Regions from separate parts of the Leucobacter allii genome, predicted to be linked through region 2. Evidence: predicted binding sites of a transcription regulator. Region 2 holds the regulator's gene; the other holds the start of a gene.
The links. The regulator HspR, encoded in region 2, represses chaperone genes until heat shock. The targets are predictions, from matches to a motif close to AAGTTGAGTCNNNNNGACTCAACTT.
Positions count from the first base shown of each region.

Region 1: MUN78_RS09250 (Hsp20/alpha crystallin family protein) is a predicted target of HspR. The motif match lies at 2,176-2,200, and genes of this name have one in related genera.

Region 1 is NZ_CP095045.1:1,980,810-1,987,352, forward strand. Features, by position in the region: gene MUN78_RS09230 (helix-turn-helix transcriptional regulator) at 1-10, opposite strand, end outside; gene MUN78_RS09235 (hypothetical protein) at 376-1,377, shown strand; gene MUN78_RS09240 (hypothetical protein) at 1,410-1,733, shown strand; gene MUN78_RS09245 (TraR/DksA family transcriptional regulator) at 1,740-2,081, opposite strand; gene MUN78_RS09250 (Hsp20/alpha crystallin family protein) at 2,230-2,724, shown strand; gene ku (non-homologous end joining protein Ku) at 2,940-3,842, opposite strand; gene ligD (non-homologous end-joining DNA ligase) at 3,912-6,521, shown strand.
Region 2 is NZ_CP095045.1:356,407-362,949, reverse strand. Features, by position in the region: gene MUN78_RS01595 (hypothetical protein) at 1-130, opposite strand, end outside; gene MUN78_RS01590 (metalloregulator ArsR/SmtB family transcription factor) at 127-459, opposite strand; gene MUN78_RS01585 (class I SAM-dependent methyltransferase) at 498-1,745, opposite strand; gene MUN78_RS01580 (heat shock protein transcriptional repressor HspR) at 1,742-2,164, opposite strand; gene MUN78_RS01575 (DnaJ C-terminal domain-containing protein) at 2,243-3,202, opposite strand; gene MUN78_RS01570 (nucleotide exchange factor GrpE) at 3,195-3,812, opposite strand; gene dnaK (molecular chaperone DnaK) at 3,815-5,677, opposite strand; gene MUN78_RS01560 (MFS transporter) at 5,895-6,543, shown strand, end outside.

The DNA of each region.
Region 1 (6,543 bases), 1.6 Mb from region 2:
GGAGGAGCACTCCACATCCCAACGCGTACCAGCGCGGATTAACGCGTAACTCACCGAAACATCCGCGTGCAGAACACATCCCCTGGAGGTTTCTGGTCACCAATCTGGTCACCAGACGCCAGATCGGGCCACTCAAAGGAGCGAGAGGGGTGCCGGACTTCCTAGGGAACTCTAGCGATTCGTTGCTGGGGTACCTGGACTCGAACCAAGAACAACTGACTCTCCGTTCCCCACGGAAACGCGAGCCCCCACCTCCCCACCCCGCAAGAGCTCCAGCCGAAGACGCAGCCGCCCGACGGAGTACTGTAAGACCTGTGCCGCGCATCCCCACCGCCGGCATCTCGAGACGCACGATCCCCACCCAGGAGCCCGACCATGCCCGCCGACGCGCACGCCTCCCTCGCCGAATATCTGGCCCCGCTCCCCGCCGAGCGCCGCGAGCTCCACACCGCCCTCGTCGCGGCGGTCGGCGAGCGCGCCGCCTCTGCCCCGCGCGTGCACGCGCTGCTCTTCGTGCCGGGCCGCACCCACCCGCATTTCGAGGACAGCGAGGCCGTCTTCTGGCATGCCGCGCAGCAGCTCATGCTCGACGTCGATCCGGCCGAGGGCGAGCTGCCCGTGGCCTGGATCGGGTACGACGTCGCCTCCCGCTTCTCGGGGAAGCGCGAGGCCCAGGGCTTCCTGATCACCGACCGTCGGCTGGTCGTCAAGGATCAGGTCGACGGGATCTTCGGCACGGCCGCGCCGCGGCAGTACCCGCTGTTCACGGGCCCGGCGGGCGCCGCCGCGGCGGCGGCCGAGATCACGGAGTCGAGCACCGCCGCGTACGACTGGACCTTCGCGAGCGACCTCGTCGACACGGAGACCGCGCAGAGCATGACGGCCCTCCTCGCCGAGCTGCTGGTGACGGTGCTCGAGACGCTGGCGCGCCGGCGGATCGCGCTCGCCCCGGCGCCGGAGACCTCGGCGTCGCTGCGCGGACGCGTGCGCGAGCTCGGTCTCGACAACGACGTCAAGTACCCGGAGGACGCGAAGCACGCCAAGCACTTCGCGAAGCTCGCGAAGAAGATCCCGTGCGACGCCGGCGAGCGCGTACTCCTCGCCGTCACCGGATCGACGCTCATGGGCGTCTATGGCCTCGTGCTCACCGACCGCGGCGTGCGCTCGAAGGATCTGGGATCCGATCCCGTGGTCACGCCGCGGGAGCGCATCTCCCCCGAGGCGATCCGCATCGATCCCGAGCAGCCGCAGCGGGTGATCCTCGGCCCCGGCGAGGTGCACGAGCTCCCGGCGACCCTGGACGAGCGCCGCGCCGCCGGCCTCGTGACGCTGCTGCGCGAGTGGAGCGCAGGCAGACTGGCGGACGAGGTCCGATGAGCGGGCACGGCGGCCCGGCGGCCGGCTGAGCCGTGGGCTCCCTCGGCGTTTGGTCGACGCTCCTTGGCGCGGCCGTCGTGCTCGTCTGCTTCCTCCGATTCCTCCGCGTGCTCTACCGCGACGGGCGCCTGCACGCCGAGGAGCTGCGCGCCGCTCGCGGGGCGCAGCTGCCGCCGCTGCTCATCCTCGCCTCGGTCCTCGGCGTCGAGATCCTCGTGGTCGACCGCTTCCCGGCGCTCGTCGCCTGGATTCCGTCGATCATCTCCGTGACCGCGCTCCTCGGCGCGGTGCTGGTCGTGGAGCGGGCGCGCTCCGCGGTGCTCGCCCACCGGCGCCGGGACGGCGAATCCGGCTGAACCCGCCTACCCGCAGGCGACGCAGGACTCGCGGAATGGCCGGACCTCGAGCTGCGCGGGCGGGATCGGCCCGCCGCAGACACGGCAGATCCCGTATTCGCCGCGGCCGAGCCGCTCCAGAGCGGCGTCCGCCTGCCGCAGCGTCTCGCGCGCATCGGCGAGGAGTCCGGCACGCAGGGACCACTGCGCGGAGAGCGTCTCCCCCTCGGGATCGTGCTCGTCGTCATCGGATGCGCTGCGCCGAGCGCGAGTCAGCGCCCGCAGCCCGTCTTCGCGCTTCGCGACGCGCTCGGCGGCGCGCCTCCGCGCCTCCGCGAGGCCCGCACGAAGCTCCTCCTGCTCGTTCATACCCGCAGTGTAACCCCGCCGCGGCGGCGGGCTCCGCTGCTCGCCCGCAGCGAACCTGTTAGCACTCATCACACTCGAGTGCTAATCTAAAATCAGCTTGAGTCGACCTGACTCAACTTTTACGGAACACTAGTCGAAAGGTGCAGAGATGGCACAGTACAGCCCGATCCGAGAGATGGAACGCCTCGCCGACGCGCTGTTCGACGGCTCGCCGCGCGGCCCGCGCCGCATGCCGATGGACCTCTACCGCGACGGGGACACCTACGTGCTCACCGCCGATCTCCCGGGCATGGACCCGGGTTCCGTCGATATCGATGTCGACGGCCAGCTGCTCACCATCCGCGCCGAGCGCACCCTCCCCAGCACCGAGAACGTGCAGTGGATCACGCGCGAGCGCACCCCCGGCAGCTTCCTGCGCCAGCTCAGCCTCGGCCAGGGCGTCGACACCGAGCGGATCTCCGCCGGCTACGACCAGGGCGTGCTGAGCGTCACGATCCCGATGAGCGAGCGGGCGAAGCCCCGTAAGGTCCAGGTCGCGACGGGTGCGCACGTCGAGTCGGCGCACGAGACGGCCGCGGAGGCGCCCGGCACCGCGAACTCCGCGCCCCGGTCGGAGAACGCCGTGGTGCAGGCCTCCGCCTGATCGGCTCCCGCGGCGCCCTGCGGCCCCGCCGCAGCGCGCCGCGCCGCGTACGTCTACGGCCCCGACGAGACCCCCTCGTCGGGGCCGTCGCGCGTCTCCGGCGATGGACGGCGGCATCGACGCCTCATCGGGACGCGTGCGTGGACGACGAGGTCGCGAAAGCGCAACCGATACCGCCGCCCCGCTCAACCCTGCTCAACCCTGCTCACCCCTACTCACCCCCGCTTTGCGGCTCCCGATCGCTTCCCGGCTCCCGATCGCTTCGCGGCACCCGAGCGCTTCGCGGCCCCGGATCGCTTCCCGGCCTCGCCCCGCTTCCCCGAGCCCTTCCGCTTCGCGTCCCGGGAGCGCTGCACGCTGGCGCGCAGCGCCTCCATGAGGTCGATCACCTCCGCGCCCTCCTCCGCCGCCTCGCCGAACGTCGCCTCCGTATCGATCGCATCGCCCGCGCGCCGCTTCGCCTCGATCAGCTTCCGCAACTGCTCCTGGTACGCATCGCGAAAGCGTTCGGGCGCGAAGTCGTCCGAGAAGCTCTTCACGAGGGCGGCCGAGAGCTGCAGCTCCTTCGCCGAGATCCGCACCCGCTGCTCGAGCGCCGGGAAGGCCGGCTCCCGGATCTCGTCGGGCCAGAGCAGGGTCTGCAGCAGCAGCACGTCGCCGCGGACGCGCAGCGCCGCGAGGCGCGTTTTCTGGCGCAGCGCGAACTCCACGATCGCGGTGCGCTCGGTCCGTTCGAGCGTGCGGCGCAGCAGCGCGTACGCCTTCGGCGACTTCCCGCTCGGCTCCAGGTAGTAGCTGCGCTCGAAGAGCATCGGGTCGATCTGCCCGCTCGGCACGAACTCCACGACGGAGATCTCCCGGTCGCGCTCCTGCGGGATCGACGCGAGGTCCTTCCGCGTGAGCACGACGGTCTCCTCCTCGTCGGCGTAGGCGCGGTCGATGTGCTCGTAGGGCACGACCTCCCCGCAGACCTCGCAGCGCCGCTGATACCGGATCCGCCCGCCGTCCTCGTCGTGCACCTGGTGCAGCTCCACGTCGTGGTCCTCGGTCGCGCTGTAGAGCTTGACGGGCACGTTGACGAGTCCGAAGGTGATCGCTCCGCTCCATATCGCTCGCATGCGTACAGTACACCCCCGACCGCTGTCAAAGGTCTACCGCTTGCGCGACCCGCCGCGCATCCTGTACAGATGGCGGGCACACGGCGGAGCGACGGCGGGCGGCAGCGCACGAGCCGACGGCGGGGCGCGAGCCCGCCCGCGGGCAGCCGCGCGGACGCGGCGCAGACCGTGGAGATCGGCGGCCGCCGGATCCGGATCACCCACCCCGACAAGGTGCTCTACCCCTCGACGGGCACCACCAAGGGCGAGATCATCGGCTACTACAGCGCGATCGCGGAGACGATGCTGCCGCACTGCCGCGACCGGCCCGCGACCCGCAAGCGCTGGCCCGACGGCGTGGGCGCCGACGGCCGCGGCGACGTCTTCTTCCAGAAGGATCTCGGCGACACCGCGCCGGAGTGGGTGCGCACCGGGCGCATCCAGCACAAGGATCATGTCAACGCCTATCCACTCGTGAACGACGAGGCGACCCTGGTGTGGCTCGCCCAGCTCGCGGCGCTCGAGATCCACGTGCCGCAGTGGCGATTCGACGCGACGGGCGAGCCGCAGCCGCCGGATCGCCTCGTCTTCGACCTGGACCCCGGCGAGGGCGTGTCCCTGCAGCAGTGCGCCCGTATCGCGTTCCTCGTCCGCGAGGTGCTCCGCGGCATGGGACTCGACCCCGTTCCCGTCACGAGCGGCAGCAGCGGGATCCACCTCTACGCCGCCCTCGACGGTTCCCAGAGCTCCGACGCGGCCTCCGCGGTCGCCCGGGAGCTCGCGCGCTCGCTCGAGGCCGACCATCCCGACGAGATCACCAGCTCGATGAAGCGCTCCCTGCGCCCGGGACGCGTCTTCATCGACTGGAGCCAGAACAACGCGGCGAAGACCACCGTGGCCCCCTATTCGCTGCGCGGCAGGATCGCCCCGACGGTGGCCGCCCCGCGCAGCTGGCGGGAGCTCGCCTCCCCGCACCTGCGCCAGCTGGAGTTCCGGGAGGTGCTGGCGCGGGTCGCGCGGCGCGGCGACCCGCTCGCGGAGCTCGTGGCGCGCGGGAGCGACGCAGCGCCGGATCGGCTCGACGACTACCGCGCCAAGCGCGACGCGCGCCGCACGCCGGAGCCGGTGCCGGCGCGGGGCCGATCCCGCTCCGGCTCACGCGGCGGGGGTGCGGCACGCGGCGCCGACGACGATACGGAGGGCGACCGGGGCGACGCCCCGGTCTTCGTGATCCAGCGCCACGAGGCGCGGCGGCTGCATTTCGACTTCCGCCTCGAGCACGACGGCGTGCTCGTCAGCTGGGCCCTCCCGAAGGGGGTGCCGACCGATCCCGGGGTGAACCATCTCGCCGTGCCGACGGAGGACCATCCGATGGCGTACCGGCACTTCGAGGGGGTCATCCCCGCGGGCGAGTACGGCGCCGGGGAGGTGCGCATCTGGGACTCCGGCCGCTACGCGCTCGAGAAGTGGCGCGAGGACGAGGTCGTCGTCGCGCTCGAGGGCGGCCCGGGCGGCGGCCTCGGCGGCACCCGGCGCTACGCACTCTTCCGCACGGGCCGCGAGGACGGGGCGCCGTGGATGATCCACCTCATGTCCGAGGAGACGCCGCATCGGCGGCTTCGGCGCGGACGCGCCTCCGCCGCCGGGGAACCCGCCGCCGCAGGTCCCGACGTGCCGCCCCCGATGCTCGCCGTGGCCGGCGCGGCCGGCGCACTGCCGCGGCTCGACCCCGCGGCCTGGGCCTTCGAGATGAAGTGGGACGGCATCCGCGCGATCGCCCGCATCGACGTCGAGCACTGCGCCCTCCGCAGCCGCTCCGGCGGCGACCTCACCGCGGCGTACCCCGAGCTCGCCGCCCTCCCGCGGATCGTGAACGCCGAGGACGCCGTGCTGGACGGCGAGATCGTCTCCCTCGGCGGTGATGGGGCGCCGAGCTTCTCGCGGCTGCAGCAGCGCTTCGGTCTCACCGCGCCGCGCGACGTCGCCCGGGCTCGCCGAGCGGCCCCGGCCTCCTATCTGATCTTCGACGTGCTGCGCATCAACGGCCGGGACTGCCGCGGCCTGCCGTATCGGCAGCGCCGCGAGCTCCTCACCGCGCTCATCGACGCGGATCCCGGCGTGCCCGCGGCACTGCCGGAGGTCTTCGCGGGCAGCGGCGCCGAGGCCGCGGAGGCGAGCCGGAGCCTGGGGCTCGAAGGCGTCGTGGCCAAGCGCTGGGAGAGCCCGTACCGATCCGGCGCGCGCACGGCGGATTGGCGGAAGTTCCCGAGCATCGCCACCGCCGAGTTCGCGGTCATCGGCTGGCGCGAGAGCCCGTCCGATGCTCGAGGCATTGCCTCGCTGCTGCTCGCGGAGCCCGCAGAGCTCGCCATGCCCGCGCATGCACCGGATCGCGCGGGCGGCCCCGACCGTACGGCCGACGGCGCGGCAGGCGCCTCGCCCGCGTGGCACTACGCGGGGCGGGTGGGCACCGGCTTCTCCGCGGCGGAACGGCGCGCGATCCGCGCCCGCCTCGCGCCGCTCGAGTGCGCCCGGCCCGTGGCAGCCGTGCCGCCGGAGGCGCGCCGGGACGCCCACTGGGTGCGACCGGAACTCGTCGCCGAGGTCGTGGCGAAGGGTCGCACCGCGGGCGGCAGCCTGCGGCAGCCCGTGTGGCGCGGCTGGCGCCCCGACAAGCGCCCCGGCGATCTCGACGCGTGAGGCGCGAGGCGCGCGAGACGGC
Region 2 (6,543 bases):
GGCGGCGGATCCCCGCGGAGCCGTGGTCGAGGATCGGCGTGGCGGCGAGCGAGCCGGGCTCGTCCGCCCCACCGCCGGCACGGGTCGCGGTGCGCCGGTACCACGGGGTCAGGAGCGCGGTGACGCTCATGCGTCGCGCTCCGCGGCGTCGCGGCGACCGCTCCCGCGCGTCTGCCTGAGCACGATCTGCTCGGGGCAGACGGCGGAGAGGAAGTCGCCGACCGAGAGCGCGAGCCGCTCCCCCACGAGGGAGTAGAGGATCCGGTTCCCCTCGCGCCGCTCCGTCACGAGGCCGGCCTGCCTGAGCACGGCCAGGTGCCGGGAGATCGTGGGTCCCGTGGCCCGGAAGGCCGCGGCGATCTCGCCGGCGGCGCGCTCGCCCGCCTTGAGGTCCTGCAGGATCTGCCGCCTGGTCGGGTGCGCCAGCGCCCCGAAGACGTCGCTCATCGTGTCTGCCATGAAAGCAATATAGCACTATTGCTACAGAGCGAAGCGATTCAGCGGCGGCGGGCGGCGAGCACGGTGAAGGTGCGGTCCCGGTCGATCTGCCTGGCGGGGCCGATCTCGCGCTCCACGAGCGGGCGGTAGGCGAGAGGCGAGTTGAAGACGAGCCGCAGCTCGCCGCCGGGCGCGAGCACCCGGGCGCAGGAGCGGATGAGGCGGTGCGCGACTCCCGCGTGGACCGTCGCGCCCGTGTGGAACGGCGGGTTCAGCAGGATCAGCTCGGCCCACCCCTCGGGCACCGCCTCGAGCGCGTCGGCGCGATGGATCTCGATGCGCTCGGCGACGCCCGCGGCCTCTGCCGTGCACCGGGTGGCGGCCACGGCCGCGCTCGACTGGTCCGTGGCGATGACGCGGGCCTCGGGCCGCGCGAGCGCCGCCGAGACCGCGAGCACGCCGGTGCCGCAGCCGAGATCGACGATGCGGCGCGCCCCGGGCGCCGCATCGTCGAGGCCGGCGAGCAGCAGGCGGCTGCCGCGATCGAGCGTCGGCCCGCCGAAGGTCGCGCCGAAGGCCGCGACCCGGAACGACAGCGCAGGATCGCTCCCCCAGCGCGGCGCGGGCCCGGCCCCGCCGCTCGAGGCCGGGCCGTTCTTCGAGCCGTCGCCGTTCGCAACGGGGGCGCTCGCCGTGAGCACGCGCGCCTTGCGCCGGGCGAGCCCGGCGCGCACCAGCGCGAAGGAGCGCGCGAGCACCTGGTTCTGGGCGAGCGTCATGTGCTTCACCCTGCCGCCCGCGAGCACGCGCACGTCGGGCGCGGCGCAGCGCGCGATCGCCTCGGCGATCTCGGCGAGGGCGTCGAGCCCGCGCGGCAGCCGGAGCAGCACGAGGCGGGCGCCGCCGAGGAGCGCCGCGTCGAGCGCCCCGTGCGACGCGGGGGCGTCGATCCCGAGCCTCGCCGCGTTCGCGTGCAGCGCGCGCTCGCCGAGCAGGGGGTCCTGGTAGACGCGGATCCCGTGCAGCCCGAGCACCGACGCGGCGCCGAGCGCGAGCGCCCCGTGGTGATCGCCGATCACGACGAGCTCGCCGGCTCCGATCGGCGTCCCGGCGTCCGCGATCTCCTGGGCGAGCGTCAGGAGCAGCAGCTCGTCGGCCGCGTCGAACGCCTGGAGCTCGGGGGCGTCGAAGTCGGGGGCGCGCGACAGCGCCGCGAAGAGCGTCCGCAGCCGCTCCCGCAGCGCGTCGGACTCGGAGCGGCCGACGGTGCGCGGCGGAGTCTCGGCGGGCCGGCCCTCCGACCTCACGGCTGCCAGACCACGACGTCGGCGCTGCGCTTGACGCGCGCGCCGCGCCGGAGCGTCACCACCTCGCCGCCGGCCGCGCCCGCCGCGAAGACGCGGCGCTCCGGTCGCTGCAGGCGCTCCTCCGTGAGGGCCCGCTCGAGCTCGCGCACCCGCCCCTCGAGATCGCGCACGCGATCCTCGAGCTCGAGCACGCGCCTGATCCCCTCGAGGCTCAGCCCCTCCCCCGACAGTCTGGCGACCTCGCGCAGCCGCGCGACGTCGTGCAGCGAGTACCTCCGGGTGTTGCCCCGGGTGCGCTGCGGAGACACCAGTCCGATCCGGTCGTACTGCCGCAGCGTCTGCGGGTGCATCTGCGCGAGCTCCGCGGCGGCCGCGATCGCGAAGACCGGGGTGAAGCGGTCCATCTGCGGAAGCGCCATCTCTGCACCTGCTTTCGGTTCGTCGTGAGGGAGGTCCGGTACCGGGCGCTCCCCGGATGAGTCCGGGGAGCGCCCGGCCTAGCCGCGGGCCCGGGAGAGGAGATCCGCGCGCGGATTCTCCTGGGGCTCGACCTCGCGGAAGGCCTCGAGCGCCTCCTTCGCGGCGTCGGAGAGGTGCGACGGCACGACGATCTGCACCTCGGCCAGCAGATCGCCGGTGCCCTTGGAGCTCGACACCCCGCGGCCCTTCACCCGGAGCACCCGGCCGCTCGGAGTGCCCGGCTGCACCTTCAGCTTGACGGGCGCGCCGCCGAGCGTCGGCACCTCGACCGTCGCGCCGAGCGCGGCCTCCGAAAAGGTGACCGGGAGCTTCAGCCTGAGGTGCTGCCCGTCCCGCTCGAAGACGGGATGCTTGCGCACGCTCACCGTGAGGATGATGTCGCCGGCCGGTCCGCCGTTCGGGCTCGGTTCGCCCTTGCCGCGCACCTTGATCTTCTGGCCGTCGGAGACGCCCGCGGGGATCTTCACCTTCACGGCGCCCGAGGAGGCCTGCAGCGTCACGGTCTTGCCCTGCACGGCGGTCTCGAAGTCGAGGGTCGTGGTGGCCTGGATGTCCCGCCCGGGCTGCGGGCCGCGGGGCGCGCCGCCGCCGAACATGCCGCCGAAGATGTCCTCGAAGCCGGCGCCTCCGCCCTGCTGGTAGCTGTACTGGCCGCGGCCGCCCGCGCCGCCGAACATGCCGCCGAAGACGTCCTCGAAGCCCTGGCCTCCGCCGCCGCCCGCCGTGAAGCGGGCGCCGCCGGCGCCCATCGCGCGGATCTGGTCGTACTCGGCGCGCTGCTCCGCGTCGGAGAGCACCGAGTACGCCTCGCTGACCTCCTTGAACTTCGCCTCGGCCACCGCGTCACCCGGGTTGGAGTCCGGGTGGTACTTCCGCGCGAGCTTGCGGTAGGTCTTCTTCAGACCGGCGTCGTCGACGTCCTTGGAGACGCCGAGGATGCGGTAGAAGTCCTTCTCGAGCCAATCCTGACTAGCCATCTGCCCCCACCGCCACCGCTACCTTGGCGGGGCGCAGCTCGACATCGCCGATGCGGTACCCCCGCTCGATCACGTCCAGCACCGTGTGCTGCTCGGTGCCGGGCACGGGCACCTGCGCAATGGCCTCGTGCAGCTGCGGGTCGAAGGGGTCGCCCTTCTCCCCGAAGCTCGAGAGCCCGAGGCGCTCCATCGACGCGCGCAGCTTCTGCGCGATCGTCGCGAAGGCGCTGCCCTCGGCGAGATCGCCGTGCTGCTCGGCGCGGTCGAGGTCGTCGAGCACCGAGAGCAGCGGCGTCACGGCGGCCGCGATCGCGCGCTGCTTCTCGAGCGCCGCGTTGGCCTCGGTCCGCTTGCGGTAGTTCGCGTACTCGGCCGTGAGGCGGCGCAGATCCTCGAGGTACTGGGACTCGGGATCGGCGTCCTCGGACCCTTCGGCCTCCGCCGCATCGGCGTTCTGCTCCGCGCTCAGGATGTCGTCGACGGTGAGCTCGGCGTCCGCCTCACCCGGCTCCTGCGGCACGGGGCCGGAGGCATTCGCCTCCGACCCCGCAGCAGGAACTTCGTCGCCGCTCGGCTCCTCGCCCGGCGTGCGCTGTTCCTCGTTCGTCATCGTTACTTCTGCTCCCCCGGCTTGTCGGACTCATCGTCCTCGACGACCTCGGCGTCCACCACGTCGTCGTCGTTCGACGCGTCCGCGGCGCCGTCGGCGGGCGCCTCGGCCTGGGCGGCGGCGTAGATCGCCTCGCCGAGCTTGCCCTGGCTCTCGCCGAGCTTGTCGGCGGCCGTCTTGACGGCGGCCTCGTCCTCGCCCGCGAGCGCCTGCTTCAGCGCGTCGAGATCGCCCTGCACCTCGGTCTTGACGTCCTCGGGCAGCTTGTCCTCGTTCTCCGAGATGAGCTTCTCGACCGAGTAGGCGAGCTGCTCGGCGTTGTTGCGGACCTCGGCCGCCTCGCGGCGCTGCTTGTCCTCGGCGGCGTGCTCCTCGGCCTCGCGCACCATGCGCTCGATGTCCTCCTTGGAGAGCGTCGAACCGCCGGAGATGGTGATGGTCTGCTCCTTGCCGGTGCCCTTGTCCTTCGCGGAGACCTGCACGATGCCGTTGGCGTCGATGTCGAAGGTGACCTCGATCTGCGGGATGCCGCGCGGCGCCGGCGCGATACCGGTGAGCTCGAAGGTGCCGAGGTTCTTGTTGTCGCGGGTGAACTCGCGCTCGCCCTGGAAGACCTGGATGGCGACCGAGGGCTGGTTGTCCTCCGCCGTCGTGAACGTCTCCGAGCGCTTCGTCGGGATGGCGGTGTTGCGCTCGATGAGCTTCGTCATGATGCCGCCCTTGGTCTCGATGCCGAGGGAGAGCGGGGTGACGTCGATGAGGAGGACGTCCTTGCGCTCGCCCTTCAGCACGCCGGCCTGGAGCGCGGCGCCCACGGCCACGACCTCGTCGGGGTTGACGCCCTTGTTGGGCTCCTTGCCGCCGGTGAGGGTCTTCACGAGCTCGGTCACGGCCGGCATGCGGGTCGAGCCGCCGACGAGCACCACATGGGCGATGTCGGAGACCTTGACGCCCGCCTCCGCGATCACGTCCTGGAACGGCTTGCGCGTGCGCTCGAGCAGATCCTTCGTGAGCTCCTCGAACTTGGCGCGCGACAGCGTCTCGTCGAGGTTCGCCGGGCCGTTCTCGGTGAGCGAGAGGTAGGGCAGCTGGATCTGGGTGCTCATCGAGTTCGAGAGCTCCTTCTTCGCCTGCTCCGCGGCCTCCTTGAGGCGCTGCAGGGCGATCTTGTCCTTCGCGACGTCGACGCCGGTCGAGGACTTGAACTGCTGGATCAGCCACTCGACGACGCGCTGATCCCAGTCGTCGCCGCCGAGACGGTTGTCGCCCGCGGTCGCGCGCACCTGGATCGTCGAGAAGTCCTCGTCCTTGCCCACCTCGAGGAGGGAGACGTCGAAGGTGCCGCCGCCGAGGTCGAAGACGAGGATGAGCTCGTCCTCCTTGCCCTTGTCGAGGCCGTAGGCGAGCGCCGCCGCGGTGGGCTCGTTGATGATGCGGAGCACGTTGAGGCCCGCGATCTCGCCGGCCTCCTTGGTGGCCTGGCGCTCGGCGTCGTTGAAGTAGGCGGGCACGGTGATGACCGCGTCGGTGACCTTGTCGCCGAGGTAGGTCTCCGCGTCGCGCTTGAGCTTCATGAGCGTGCGCGCGCTGATCTCCTGCGCCGTGTAGCGCTTGCCGTCGATCTCGTCGGTCTTCCAGTCGGTGCCCATATGGCGCTTGACCGAGGCGATCGTGCGGTCGACGTTGGTGACGGCCTGGCGCTTCGCGGTCTCGCCGACGAGCACCTCGCCGTCCTTGGTGAATGCGACGATCGAGGGGGTCGTGCGGAAGCCCTCGGCGTTCGCGATGACGGTGGGCTCGCCGCCCTCCAGCACGGACACCACCGAGTTGGTGGTGCCCAGATCGATACCGACTGCACGCGACATACGTTCTCCTTGCGTCTTCGTTCCGCCGGGGCCGCGCGGTGCGGCGCCGGGAGCCTGCGCTCGCGCCCATCCGGATCGGGGACCCCGCTCCGGATCGACATTGAGCCTGATGCACTCAAGTTTAGCCGCCTACCGCGCGGCGTCAAGTCGTCGCGAGTGAACTTGAGTCGAATACACTCAACTCTCAGAATTCACTCGCCTCGGATACAGTGACCCCATGAGCGAGAACCCGTCGCCGGCCCCCGCCGCGCCGACCGCCGCGTCCGCGGCCGCCCCCGCAGTGCGGAAGCGGACCGTGCTCGCCTGGTCGCTGTGGGACTGGGGCTCCGCGTCGTTCAACGCGGTGGTCACCACCTTCGTCTTCAGCGTCTACATCACCAGCGCCCCCTTCGGGCCGGAGGAGCGGGTCTCGGCCGAGCTCGGCGTGGCCCTCCTCGTGGCCGGGGTCGTCGTCGCGCTGTTCGCGCCCGTCATCGGCCGGCTCACCGATCAAGCCGGCCGGCGCAAGACCTGGCTCGGGATCAACACCGCCATCGTCGTGGTCTGCACCCTGCTCATGGTGCTCGTCGCCCCCGACGAGCAGTTCCTGATCTTCGGCCTCGTGCTGCTCGCCATCGGCAATGTGGCCTTCGAGTTCGCGAGCGTCAGCTACAACGCGATGCTCGGGCAGATCGCCCACAACGGCAACGTCGGCAAGATCTCCGGGATCGGCTGGGGCATGGGCTACCTCGGGGGCATCGTGCTCCTCGCGATCCTGCTCGTCGGATTCATCTTCCCGGAGGTCGGCTGGTTCGGCGTCACCGCGGAGGGCTCGTGGAACGTGCGCATCGCGATGCTCGTCTCGGCGGCCTGGTTCGCGGTCTTCG